DNA from 3 places in the Jeotgalibaca sp. A122 genome. Region 1 is predicted to be linked to each of the others. Evidence: riboswitches for the same ligand, from Rfam matches in the RefSeq annotation. Region 1 holds a riboswitch; each other region holds the start of a gene.
The links. Region 1 has a riboswitch for cobalamin ahead of ACTU7M_RS08080 (glutaredoxin domain-containing protein). Riboswitches for the same ligand answer to the same signal wherever they lie in the genome.
Positions count from the first base shown of each region.

Region 2: linked by a shared signal. The riboswitch ahead of ACTU7M_RS06205 (DUF4430 domain-containing protein) and the one ahead of ACTU7M_RS08080 (glutaredoxin domain-containing protein) in region 1 are both predicted to bind cobalamin.
Region 3: linked by a shared signal. The riboswitch ahead of ACTU7M_RS04650 (DUF4430 domain-containing protein) and the one ahead of ACTU7M_RS08080 (glutaredoxin domain-containing protein) in region 1 are both predicted to bind cobalamin.

Region 1 is NZ_JBQPRB010000006.1:86,966-91,621, reverse strand. Features, by position in the region: gene nrdE (class 1b ribonucleoside-diphosphate reductase subunit alpha) at 1-2,434, opposite strand, end outside; gene ACTU7M_RS08080 (glutaredoxin domain-containing protein) at 2,436-2,669, opposite strand; cobalamin riboswitch at 2,792-2,985, opposite strand; gene ACTU7M_RS08075 (DUF2254 domain-containing protein) at 3,076-4,377, opposite strand; gene ACTU7M_RS08070 (2-keto-3-deoxygluconate permease) at 4,512-4,656, opposite strand, start outside.
Region 2 is NZ_JBQPRB010000004.1:136,327-140,982, forward strand. Features, by position in the region: gene ACTU7M_RS06195 (coenzyme F420-0:L-glutamate ligase) at 180-1,370, shown strand; gene ACTU7M_RS06200 (ECF transporter S component) at 1,428-1,943, opposite strand; gene ACTU7M_RS06205 (DUF4430 domain-containing protein) at 1,946-2,329, opposite strand; adenosylcobalamin (AdoCbl) riboswitch at 2,398-2,548, opposite strand; gene ACTU7M_RS06210 (DUF6718 family protein) at 2,599-2,853, opposite strand; gene ACTU7M_RS06215 (thioredoxin family protein) at 2,867-3,202, opposite strand; gene ACTU7M_RS06220 (VanZ family protein) at 3,275-3,724, shown strand; gene ACTU7M_RS06225 (S-ribosylhomocysteine lyase) at 3,759-4,226, opposite strand; gene ACTU7M_RS06230 (YjjG family noncanonical pyrimidine nucleotidase) at 4,354-4,656, shown strand, end outside.
Region 3 is NZ_JBQPRB010000003.1:83,559-88,214, reverse strand. Features, by position in the region: gene ACTU7M_RS04665 (EutP/PduV family microcompartment system protein) at 1-295, opposite strand, end outside; gene ACTU7M_RS04660 (BMC domain-containing protein) at 314-658, opposite strand; gene ACTU7M_RS04655 (ECF transporter S component) at 760-1,314, opposite strand; gene ACTU7M_RS04650 (DUF4430 domain-containing protein) at 1,293-1,691, opposite strand; adenosylcobalamin (AdoCbl) riboswitch at 1,873-2,027, opposite strand; gene ACTU7M_RS04645 (nuclease-related domain-containing protein) at 2,176-3,030, shown strand; gene ACTU7M_RS04640 (Gfo/Idh/MocA family protein) at 3,195-4,154, opposite strand; gene uvsE (UV DNA damage repair endonuclease UvsE) at 4,166-4,656, opposite strand, start outside.

The DNA.
Region 1 (4,656 bases):
TAAACGCATAATTGCGAAGGCGATTTAAGTCTCGGGTGGTCATGGCAGTCGTTTTACCAACTTTCCATTCGTATAAGCCTTCCGGAATTTGCGAGCGCATGAATAATGTTAAACTCATACCTTGATCAATATGTGGCTGTGCAGCGGCATATACATCAATTATTTTACGTTGATCCATGTCAAAAGCTGATGTGTAATAAGGCATCGTTTCATTGGATAAATAAGGAGCTGGATAGAAAATGGCACCCACTGTTTTTTCTTGACGATGCTCGATTCGTTGCGTAATAGGATGTAAAGAAGCACTTGTTTCATTGATATATGAGATAGATCCATTCGGTGCGATTGCCAGGCGATTACGATGGTAAAGGCCATATTTCTGGACATTTTCTTTCAGCTTTTCCCAATCCGAAACAGTTGGAATTGCGACATTTTTGAAGATAGCCGCCACCTTATCTGATAGAAACTGGAATTCTCCTTTCAAATAAGGCTCAAAATAGCTACCATCTGCATATTTTGATTTTTCAAAATTATGAAAAGCCCTCTTTTTTTCCATGGCTATTTTGTTACTTGCTACCAATGAATAATAATTCAATGACCGGAAATAGGCATCTGTAAACTCAAGGGACTCCGGTGAACCATATGTCATTTGGTTGAGTGCAAATGCAGTATGCAATCCCATCGCGCCTAAGCCGATAGTGTGATATAGCGCATTTCCTTTTTTAATTGTGGGTACTTCATTGATATCCGTTTGCTCAGTAACAGTTGTTAACGCACGTACGGCTACTTCGATAGATTTGCCAAAATCCGGTGATTCAAGGATATTCGGGATATTTGTCGAACCCAGATTACAGCTGATATCCGTCCCTGTGATTTGATAGGATAAGTCATCATTTAAGATTGAGGGTTCTTGCGGTTGGAAAATTTCACTGCACAAGTTACTCATTATTATTTTTCCATCAACGGGATTTGCCTTGTTGACAGTATCAATATTGATAATATATGGATAGCCCGATTCCTGTTGGAGACGGGAAATTTCTTGTTCCAAATCCCGTGCATTAATTTTGTACTTACGGATTTCATCATTAGCAATCATTTCATCGTATTTTTCAGTTATGTTGATATAAGAAAACGGCACACCATATTCTCTCTCCACATCATAAGGACTGAATAAATACATGGGACGATTTGTTTTTAATAATTCATAATATTTATCAGGAACCACTAAGCCTAGTGACAATGTTTTTACCCGAATTTTTTCGTCTGCGTTTTCTTTTTTGGTAGATAAGAAGGCATAGATATCGGGGTGGAAAACATTCAAATAAACGGCCCCAGCCCCATTCCTTTGCCCGAGCTGATTACTATAGCTGAAGCTGTCTTCCAATAATTTCATCACTGGGACAACACCAGAGGAGGCATTTTCTATTTTTTTGATCGGTGCCCCTGCTTCACGTAAATTTGATAAATTGACGCCCACACCGCCACCTTTTCTGGATAGCTGCAATGCTGAGTTTATGCCGCGACCAATCGAAAGCATCGAATCATCCAAATCAACCAAAAAACATGATACTAGTTCTCCACGACGTTTTTTCCCCGCATTCAAGAACGTCGGTGTTGCGGGTTGGTAACGTTGCGTGATCATTTCTTCTGCTAAACCCCAAGCCAACCTCTCATCACCGTTGGCCAAGAATAAAGCATTAAATGCAATACGGTCTTCATATCGTTCCAAGTATTTAGTACCATCATTCGTTTTCAGGGCATATTGGGTATAGAACTTATAGGCTCCCATGAAGCTCTTGAAACGGAATTTATGGGCATACAGTTTTTGAAAAAGCTCTTTTATGTAGGACATTTCATACTTGTTCAGGATTGTCTCGTCTATATAGTCTTCACGAACCAAATAGGCGAGCTTTTCTTCTAAAGTGTGAAAAAATACCGTATTCATATTTATTTCTTCCAGGAAATAAACGCGTGCGGCCTCTTTGTCTTTCTGTAATGGAATCATCCCATCAACCGGGATATTTACTTCATTATTTAAATTAAAATAACTAACACGTTTCGTTTGTTTACCCAACTCATCCAACTCTCTTTCCAATTTCTGAATGTCTAAATCGTTACCCTGAAATTCAAATTCATGTAACACGGGAATGCCGTATTCCGCTTCAATCTCATGGACAGTGAAGCAAAACAAGGATCCGAAATTCCGGTTTCCACCACCGAAAGTACCTATACACAAGCGTTTATTTTGTCCCGTTTCCAAAAAATCTTTTACTGGTTCAGTGACTTCAGAAACGTATGTGGGAACAATTAAAATAAACGGTTCATCCATTTCAACAAACGGATTCGTTACGGTTATCTCAAGCCCATTGAAATTTGGAATTTTTTCGACGAATCGCCGAGTTTGACCCGTAACGGTGAAATAAGCTATTTTTGCCATCTTAATTTACCAAGGCATCCAGTAGTTGCGGTTGGAAACCATTAAAAGGCGGCTCACCTTCTATTTGAATAACAGGGAGGCTTTGGAAGCCAAGCGCTTTTACCTCTTCCACCCATACAGGATTTTCAGATATATTTTTTTCGAAATAGGATACGTTGCGTTTATCTAAATATTTCTTGGTGAACATACATTGGCCACACCCGACCTTACTGTATATGGTTATTTTTTTTGACATGTCGCTCTCTCCTTTTTTGTTTTTTGGGTACAAAAAAACCGCCCATTTAGAATGAACGGTAAAAAACGATAGAAACCCCTATTGAGAGAGCCCACCGTTTCATCTTTTTCATCCCCGAAAAATAGAAACAACAATCATTGGCAGGTCTCCTGGCTCATGTTTCATCCTACTTTAGCCCTTCCCATATTTCTTATTCAAAAGAAGATACAGTGGTTTGCTATTTCGTCCACATTAACAGTTGCGGGGGCAGCTCCAGTTTTTAACTGGATTCCCTATTATGGCATCAGCTGATGCCACCAAAAATTGCGGTACTATATTTTGTGCTATTTATTTGTTTTGTAGTTCTAACATACTACATATTGAATAATACCATAGAGCCCACAACTAGGCTAGACAAAAGTGCGCATTATTCCTTCATTGCCATTATCTCTTCATAGCGTTCGGTTAGTCTACGCTGATCCATTTCTTCCGGGAAATTCGGGGTCGTTAATTGGTAAACGTGGGTGCTATAGGATTTAATAAACGATAATTTTTCTGGGTGAGCCGCATACGCCACCGTTAATAACGAATCAAATAAAGCGCTGGCTCCCGAGATATCCTGCTTCATGTAATGAATCAATTGCCAATAACTTTCATAAAGATCCTTGGCAAAATTATTGAAGTCATAAAAGACAACACCGGTATAGTCTTCATTATCTTCGTGCTCACCCAAAAGTACGAACCTTCCTGGCAATGCAGCCATCTTCCCGTCCAATAATGCTTTATACTGCAGTATATGAATGGCGCTGTTAGGATCGTTTATACCCGGAGATACTGCTCGCAGTGCAACTTCCACCAGCTTAGTCCGGGCAAATATAGGATCATACATCGTAGATGGGGCTATTTCAAATACAAGAGCGCGATTGAAAGGCTCTGCGATTTTCTCAATCGCGTCTATTTTCTTATTCGTATATAAAATCCCTAAAGGTTTATTGCGTGCTACGAAATCACCTATTCTAACGTATAAAACCAAGCTACCTTCCCATTCCTGGGCTAGCGTGACCATCCGATCGAAGTTGATGTATTCCACATAACCATCTTGAGTAGCTTGAATCGTGTAAACATGAAGACGGTCGAATTCCGGTAGATGTTGAACTGTTGGTTTTTCAGAAAAAAATGCCACTGCCTTGTCAAACGATTCATCTGCTTCGTGATACAAGCGATCCACTAGCTGTTCCATGCGAACGAACATAGCGACTGAATAGACAAAACGCACAAAAAATAGAACGCTGAAAAGCGCATAAATCAAGGCTACCGTGGCTGATAACACCAAATACTCATGTTCTGAATTACGCATAAAGAATAAGGAAGACAAACAGTAAATAAACCCACCCAGGAACACCCCTAGCGCTTGCATAGGTGCCTTATGCAGCAAAAAATTCTCCACTGTTCTCGGACTGAAATTGGATGAATAAAACGATATCACTGCCAACATTGTCCCAAAAGTGAATGTGGCAACTGAAAAGAGTGACCCTGCCAAGAGCGAAAGAATATCCTTTGCCAAGTTGACACTCGTCAAGAAAACAGGAGATATTAGTTCAACTGTCGGGATCAACCGTGTATCCAGCGCTATGATGACTAGTGCCAGCATGAACGCTATCAGGACATTACCGCCTAAGGTTACCCAAATACGCTTTTCTTCATATACTAATTTTAAAGCATCCAGCATATGTGTTTCCCCCTTTTTAAACCTGTTTTCTATATTGTAGCATTTAAATAATGGGACTCCTTTGAAACAAACAAATCCATATATAAAACCGTTCATTGGATTATGAACGGTTTTATATATCATCAGTAATGACTCTACTTCACGTAGGCATTTTTATATAAACTTTTTACAAAAAAGGAAGTCGTTACACTTGTTAAAACTGTCGCTGTTAAAAGTTGGCCAGTCGCACTTGAAACGTACTGTTGAAGCTCAGGATGTGCTACTGCCAATATCCCCAAT
Region 2 (4,656 bases), on a different contig from region 1:
AGTTTGTTTTACACTAGCCGTCAAAGAATAACTATTCGTTAACTTTCATTTTTTTGTTGTAAAACTCATTCAATAAGCATATAATTACCCAGTACTACCATTAGTTTGAATTTTTCAGTTCTTATTCCTTTATTTTATAGTAAGATAGGGATTGACTGAACATTTAGGGAGAGATTTAAGTGGAGAGAGTAGTAGGAACTGTCGTTAGAGGTCTTCGTGGTCCAATCATCAACAAAGGTGATGACTTAGAACAAATCGTTGTCGACACTGTACTGAACGCAGCAAAGGTTGAAGGGTTTACCATCGGTGACCGTGACATCATTTCTGTAACAGAATCAATCGTTGCTCGGGCACAAGGAAATTATGCATCTATCGATGACATTGCAACAGATGTTGCCAAAAAATTCGGGGATGATACAATCGGTGTTATTTTCCCAATTTTAAGTCGTAATCGTTTTGCTGTATGTTTACGTGGAATTGCAAAAGGTGCGAAAAAAATCGTATTGATGCTTAGCTACCCTGCTGATGAGGTTGGTAATCATTTAGTAGATTTAGAATCACTGGATGAAAAAGGCGTGAACCCTTGGACAGATACATTGTCCGAAGCTGAGTTCCGTGAACACTTTGGATATAAAAAACATACCTTTACTGGAATCGACTATATTGATTACTATAAATCAATTGTAGAAGAATATGGTATTGAGTGTGAAGTTATTTTCTCAAATAACGCAAAATCCATTCTAGACTATACAAAGAGCGTTTTGAATTGCGATATTCACTCACGTTTCAGAACAAAAAAACAATTGAAAGATAACGGTGCTGAAAAAGTTTACAGCTTGGATAACATTTTGGCTGAACCTGTTAACGGCAGTGGCTTTAATGAGTCCTATGGTTTGCTTGGCGCTAACAAAGCAACTGAAGGAACAGTTAAATTGTTCCCTCGCAATGCACAACCAATCGTTGATAACATCCAAAGCCGCATTAAAGAAGCAACAGGCAAAACGGTTGAGGTTATGGTATATGGTGACGGCGCGTTCAAAGATCCTGTCGGGAAAATTTGGGAACTTGCTGATCCAGTTGTATCTCCAGCTTACACACCTGGTCTTGACGGAGTTCCTAGCGAAATCAAATTGAAATACTTGGCTGACAACAACTTCGCTGAATTACAAGGTGAAGAATTACGTCTAGCAATTTCTGAGTTCATCAAGAACAAAGAAACTGACTTGGTTGGCGCAATGGAATCTCAAGGAACAACTCCTCGTCAATTGACTGACTTAATTGGCTCCCTGTCCGATTTAACTTCAGGTAGTGGAGATAAAGGAACACCTTTCATCTTCATCCAAGGTTACTTCGATAATTATACTAAATAAGAAAATCCGCATAACCTGTATTGGTTGTGCGGATTTTTTGACATCTTTTGTGGAAAATTATTTTTTAATATACTTTTCAAATAATGGTCGCAAGATAGGTTCCAGGATGATATAAAAACCTGCATTCCCAACTGCATGAGCAAAGTCAAACGGCAAACCCAAAGTATAATAGGCCCAAAAATTAGTCATGCCATAGGTTTTATATGACACCAACGATATCACGAACCCATAGAAAAAACCTGAAAATAAGGCAAACAAAACAAAAAGCCACTTTGTTTTGTTTCCATGAATAGGCCGTAGTACGATTCCTGTAAAAAGGATAATCACTGCATAGCTAAACAGTTGGGCAAACGTCCAAGGACCCATCCCCATTATCATATTTGATAAAAAGAGGGATAGACCAGCCACAATCAACCCGTCCCCCAGGCCTAGATACAAGGTCAGTATTAACAAAATAGCGGTCATGGGTTGAACATTGGGTAAAAATTGAAAGACAACGCGTCCGACATAATTCAATGCAACCAAAATTGCCAGCAATGCAATATGTTTTGCATCATAACGCTTCATTGACATGGTTACTCAAGTCCTGCTAAATCGAAATCCACGACGTCTCCATCTGACAATTCTAATTCATGAGCGCCTACTGGTGCCATTTCCCCATTCAAATCAAATAACCAGTATTTACCTGCTTCTGCATCTTGCTCGTAACCATTGATTGTTGTGATGAAGTTATCTTCATCAACGACTTCGAATTCTTCTTTCATAACATCCAACAAGAATTCTCCAGGCTCTACCTCAGCTGTCACTGAACCTGCTTCAATCAATTCCCCTTCAACAGATACATTAATCGTGACCTCAGACAAATCTGCGCTTTCCACCGTTGAATCGACTGCTTCAGTTTTTGTTCCACAAGCTGTCAAAGTTGCCCCTGCAAAAAGCAATAAAAACCATTTTTTCATTCTTTACACTCCTTTTGTTTTTTACACAGGCAACAAAAAAGCCTATGCGCCCTGCCACATAGACCAAAAAAACAATACCGTTTTACCTCGAAACCGTATGCGTGCGTATAAGCATCCAGGGATAAAGATCTGACTTGAACAGCGATGATGTTCTCACAGTGGCGGGACCGTGTTGGATTTTCACCAACTTCCATATCCGAGGAGTCTTTGTATTGGGTTTTATCTTTCATCATTGTATCCAAGACTTCATTTTTTAGCAAGTCTGCAAATTAGCGAGTCGTCTTTTCCTGAACAGCTTTCTCGAAAGCCTCTTTTGTATTCTCAACTTGTATTGGAGCGTACTCTGGCCATGCATCGTCCAGCTTAGCCCCTTCATCGCAACTTACGATAAGAAATTCAGCGGAACGTTTGAAAACCCCTTCGAGTTGCGGGATATAATTCAGAAAATCCGTGACATCTCTCAACGAAATTGCCGCGCTCCCTTTTTTCTTAAACGTTTTTGCAACTAAATATTTATTTCCCATAACTCCTCCTGAATCAGTAATTTTCTACAAGTCGTGCTATCTGTTCCTCCAGTTCTGCCATTATGACGAAACGGGCTTTGCGAATCATTTCCTTGCCATCTACAAATAGTAACAACGCTGGTACAGTAAACACACTAAACGCCCCTGCTATGGCTGGAATCTTGTCAGCATCCACTTTTATCATTTTAACTTCAGGGAAAGCAGTTAACATTTCCCTAACCTGTGGTAAAACAGCATGGCATACGCCGCAGTCTATCCGAGAAACATAAACAAAAGCAAATTGATGTTCCGCTATAAAGGTATGAACATCCTCTATGCGTTGCGCTTCTACATATGGAATCAATGCCATTCCCTCCTTTAATTTTTCCTTTTTTAATATTATAACATGATATACTAAACCTATAAAAAAAGGAGTTTCTATATGTCACGAAATAATAAATGGTTAAATTGGGGATTTGTCGTAGCCTGGATGGGGCTCATTTTTTCCTTTTCGGCCCAAAAAGGCTCTGATTCCGGTTCTTTGAGTGGTTCAATCGTCAGCACCATTCTTTCGCTCTGGCATTCCCTCTTCCCCTCTATCACCCTAGACCAAGACACAATACATTTCCTCATTCGCAAAGGTGCCCACTTCACCGTTTATCTTATACTGGGGTTACTGGTCGTGAATGCACTCTCTAAAAGTGGCGTAAAAAGTAAAAAACGTTACGCGTTGGCTCTTTCCATTTGTTTCTTGTACGCAATTAGCGACGAAATCCATCAAGCTTTTGTACCAAATCGTGGTCCTAGCTTTTGGGATGTGCTGTTGGATACGAGCGGATCTGCTTTTGGTCTGTTAGGATATGGGACGGCGAAAAATATGAAAAAAAAATAAAACAGCTTTCCTGAGGGAGAGCTGTTTCTGTTTGTTATTTTGCAGGCAGCACGCGTTCGAAAGGATCGCGACTGATGCCTTTTTCCAGAACTTCACGTGCGTATTCTTTTGCCGAGAATAAGCTATGGTCGCGATAGTTTCCACATTCCTTAGCAGTTACAGCTGGAATCACTTCTGTTTCCAAAACTTTTTCCAATGTTTTTTCTAAAGCTTCCGCAATTTCATCCGCAGTTGATTCATTCCATTTAATGCAATAGAATCCTGTCCGACATCCCATTGGCGAGATATCGATAATACCCGGTAAATAATCACGCATATAGGTTGCCAATAAATGTTCCAAGGTGTGAACTGCACCTGTTGGAAAAGCATCTTTATTTGGTTGTAGGAAACGCAAATCAATTTTTTGAATGGTTGCTTCTCCATTTGTTTCTGTACCAGCCACTCGTACATAGGGCGCCTTCACAATATTATGATCCAGTTCAAAACTTTCTACTTTAGCCACTTAAATTCCTCCTTTTTCCTTCTTTCCCATCCTACAAGAAAATCACTGAGAATGAAAGAGACCCGATTTGACATTTTATCTAATAAGCGTGAAAATCTAGATTAGAATATCTGACAAGGAGAAACACATGTCCTACAAAACTTTACTATTTGATATAGATGATACTTTACTCGATTTCAAGGCTGCAGAACACCACGCCATTTCAAGTCTGATGATGGAATTGGGGATTGAACCAAGTGAAATAAATATTCAAAATTATTCCCGAATTAATCAAGATTATTGGAGCCAATTCGAGAAAGGGTTACTCGCTAAGGATGTTTTAATCGCAAAGCGGTTTGAAACTTTCTTTTCCCTTCACCAACTGAGTGTAAATGGTAAAGAGATGGACAAGAAATTTCGCGGCAATTTAGAAAAAGGACACTTCTTGATT
Region 3 (4,656 bases), on a different contig from region 1:
TCTTGGTAACAATCCCGATACATGGTCGCATCATGTTCTGGGCAAAGTTTGGTGAAAAAATCATTTCCTGTTCAATGGCGCTGGAGATCAAGCCGATAATTTCCGATTCGGCTGCCATCATCTGTAAGGCACTATAAAAACGCCGATGCTGCACGAATTCGCCTGGCGTATCAATCATTTGGGGGTAAAACTCCACTGCCTGCGTCTTGTTATATTTCAGCTCTTCGCCTAAAATACTTTGGCAAAGCGTCGTTTTTCCGCTCCCAATCGATCCGATATACATTATCTTTTTCATATAAAGACCCCGTTCGATTTATGTTTTCGTAATTTTAGGTACACTAAATCCCATCATCCTCTCAAGAAATGATGTTGTTTCTATCATTGCTCCTTCAACAGCGGCAATGTCTCCCAAAATAAAAACTGAGCCACTGAAGCGATCAACAAAACCAATTTTTATCGGCCCTTGTTTTTTAGCCATGTCCACGGCAATTACGGCCACTTCGCTTGGCGTAATGGTCATGATACCAATTGCCTGGTAATACTCATTTTGTAATCCCAATTTGTCAAAGATACGTTTATCAGGATTGGCAATGATATGCGCAATGGTGACTTGTTTTCCCGGAACGGATTCAAATATTTTTCTTTCCTTTGTTTCCATACTTGCCCCTCATTTCAATATGAAAGCGCAACACACACCCTCATATTATTTCTATTTTTTCTAAAAGTCAAGACAAGAAAAAACCGAGGAGCATCCTCGGTTCAATGGATTTTTCGCATTTGGTGGTGTAACAACGGTGCTAGAATCGGTTCCAGGATCAAGTAGAAACCAGCATTTCCCGCCGCATGCATGAGGTCGAACGAAATCCCCATTAAATAGTAGACCCAAAAATTGGTCATGCCATACATATTGTAAGAAAAAATGGAGATGATGAATCCGAACAGCAGGCCGTTCAAAAAAGAATAGGCAGTAAAAATGAAGCGGGTATTTTTCTTCCCCTTCCCATAAAGGGGTTTGAGAAAGATGCCGGCGAAACCCAGCAAAAGGAAATACGTGATGAGTTGTGGAAAAAGCCAAGGACCCATTCCCAAAACCATATTGGACAGAATAAGGGACGCAGCTGCAACAATCAAGCCGTCCGTAATCGTGAGATTCAATGTTATCAACAGGAGGATGGTCGTCATCGGTTGGACATTCGGGATAAATTGAAAGACAATCCTGCCAACATAACAAAGGGCTGTCAGGATAGCCAATAAAGCTAATCGCTTAACCGAAAATTTTTGGCTCTTTTTTCTTACATCGCTTCTAGTTTCCATTCTACAACGTCTCCCTCTTGGAGTTCCGTTTCATTTGCGCCCACTGGTGCCATTTCGCCATTTATATCAAATAACCAATATTTCCCTGCTTCCGTATCTTGTTCCTGTCCGTCAATGGACGTAATGAATCCGTCCGTTTCTTCGATGTCATAATTCTCTTTCATAACATCCAGGAGAATAGCGCCCTCTTCGACTTGTATTTCTTGGCTGCCACCCTCAACTTCTTCACCATCAATGGACATGCGCATCGTGACGGTAATCGTCTCTGCCATAACTGATGAGATGGTTGATTCGGAAATTGATTCTTCGGTCGTTTGTGGTGATTGGCAACCCGCCAAAATAAATCCAGATGCTAATAAAAATAAATATTTTTTCATTTTTCCTCACTCCTAATTTTTGTATTATAAAAAATTAGGAACTGAATAACCGTCATTGGTTACCCACCTTCATCTTTGAAGTCCAGTCCCCATCTACTAATTTTTGATAGAGGTCCTTCATTTTGCTAAAAATGAAGCTGTTTTTTGAGTACAAAAAAAGCCTATGCGCCATTACATAGACTGGGACGATACTGTTTTACCTCGAAACAGCAAACGTTGCATTATTAGCAATCCAAGATAAAGATCTGACTCCATATGTCTCCATATGATTACAGTGGCGGGACCGTATTGGGATTTAACCAAACTTCCGTATCTTGGTTGTCTTTGAATGGTACTTCTATCACCTCTGATTGTAGGTGAAAGTTCCGCAAAATGCAAGCGCTTATATAAGTATGATCAGTTTAAGGCTATAGAGGGTATTTTTTTATTTTAAAAAAAGCTTTTCGAGGTTTTTTGCTTATATATATGTAAAGGGGGAATGGCTATGTTGATGAAAAAACGGGAAATGGCGGTTGAGCTTCGGGTATTGCGTGCGCTACAGGGACGGATGGTGTTTTCGCCGAGGCTGGAGCGACAGCTGCGGAATTCGGAATCGGGCCAGGTTGGTGAGTGCAGCTTTGATGAATTGGGTGCCTGGATTGATGATTGTGCGGTGCGGTTGAATGATTTGGTGTTGGTTGTTGGTGGAAAGTTGTGCCAGATTGATGCTTTATATATTTGTGATGGTGTGGTTTATTTGTTTGAAGTAAAAAATTGGATGGGGGCGTTTGACTTAATGGATGGGGATTTTGTGGGTCTATCAGCCTGTCCGTTGGCGCAGCTAAAGAGATCCCGGATGTTGCTGGAAGAATTGTTGCGGTCGATGCGGGTATCGGTTCGGGTAGAATCACGATTAGTATTTGTGGGAACGGGCGTAAGTTTGTATGGGTTGCGGCGGGATGATCCGGTGTTGTTGCCGCATCAGGTGCAAGGTTATTTAAACGAATTACGGATTCGGTCGGGCGGATTTTTGCAGGATAGTGATGTCCGGTTGGGTCAGCGATTGGCTAATCACCATGTTGTGAATAATCCATATCAGCCGTTGGCTAAGTACTGTGTGGAGGATGTAGCGGGTGGGGTACTTTGTGGGGAGTGTCGGGTTCGGATGGTTGAGTACAGTTTTCTACGATTAACTTGCCCAAGATGCAACATATTTGAACATAAACGAAACAGTTTAGAACGGACAATTCTAGAATTAGATACTTTATTTCCACCAGAAAAACAACGCGTCCATCAAATTTATTTGTGGTGCGACAAAATATTTTCAAAAAGAATGATTCATGATTACTTAAAACAGTAAAATCTGCATACATTCATGAATATTATTCCGAGTATGCAGACTATTTGCGAAAGTCTGCATGCTCGGAAAGCTTCGTATCGGGAGCGCGCAGAGAAGGACCCCTTTCTCTGCACACTTGACCTTATACAGCCAACGAGTATTCAGAGTAGGTGGTCCATAATAATTTAATCGAACGGATAAACCAGTCCCCATTCGGCCCGAACCGTATCCATAATAGTCATGACATTTTTTGTTTTGGCGAGAGTGGGGTTAGCACCCTTTTCCAGCACCATATTGGTGAAATTATTGATTTCATGAGTGAAGGCATGGGCGGTATCGGTTGTCTCAATCACTGTTTTGTTTCCTTGTAGGTCCGTAAAAGTAGCTTGGTTAGCGCGGGTGTAGCCCGGTATTTCCAGGTAACCTTTTTGGAACGCAACGACGCCTACATGTGGGAGGTCGGTACCAAAAGATAAGGTAATGGTTGCCAGTTCTTTTTCTTTATTTTTCAAAAGAATGACGGAGGTTTCATCGACTCCGGTTTCGTGTAGGTTGCCGAAAGTCAGGATTTCGTCAGGTTGGCTGGTCATGAACTCGAGTGCGAATGTGAGCGCGTAAGTTCCGATGTCGAAGAGTGCGCCGCCCGCTAGCTCGGGTTTGTAGAAATACATCGGGGAGTCTTCGGGTTTGAAGGCTCCGTATGGCGCGTGGATGTATTTGAGTTTGCCAAGGTCGTGCTCCGCAATCCACTGTTTGAGTTTCGGGTAAAGCGGGACATGGAAAATGGTCATGGCTTCGGCCAAATACAGGTTCTTGTCGGCCGCGAGCTGGATGACTTCGTCGAGTTGGGCGCGGCTTGTCACCATGACTTTTTCGGAAAAGACGTGCTTACCGGCATTCAGGCATTGCTTGATCTGCTTGTAATGGTGGCTGTGAGGTGTCGCGATATAGACGGCGTCGATGGTAGCGTCGGCGAGCATTTCTTCATAGCTGCCGTAGCTGACAGGAATCTTATATTGGTCGGCAAATGCGGCTGCTTTTTCTTTGGAACGGGATGCAACGGCGTAAAGCTCGGCCTTGTCAGTTTTGAAAGAACGTGCGAAATCATTGGCGATGTTGCCTGCTCCCAGTATTGCCCATTTCATGGTGTGGCCTCCTAAAGGTATAAGTATAATGATTGCAAAAGATAATCGACTTCGTATTTGGTTGCCAGCTTGAGCAGCTGGCGTTTGATTGGTGCGGGTGCGCCTTTAGCCAAGTTGCGTTCAAATTGTTTGCGCTCGGCTGGAGTCGCTTGGTCCTTGAAGTAGCCCCAAACGTGTTCGGCCGCATTCTCAATGTAGCCGGGGTTCGCGCTTGAATCAGCTAACGTTGTTTCGATTAACTGATAGAATTCGCGCACCGGGTAAGCTGATTTATCTTTTAATAACGTGCGGATAGCTTGATAAGCAGCTGGCGATTTTTCCAGGATGGCATATTTGTATCTACCCCACTCTTTTTCCAAAAATTTGATTTGGGGTGTATCGGTCAAGGCGTTGACACATTTAACGGCGGACAGGTTTTTATCCTTGACTTCCAGCATGATATCAATGGTTTGATCGGGTAATTCGCTGTAGAAATCCAGAAACGTTTCAAGCGCGATTGTTT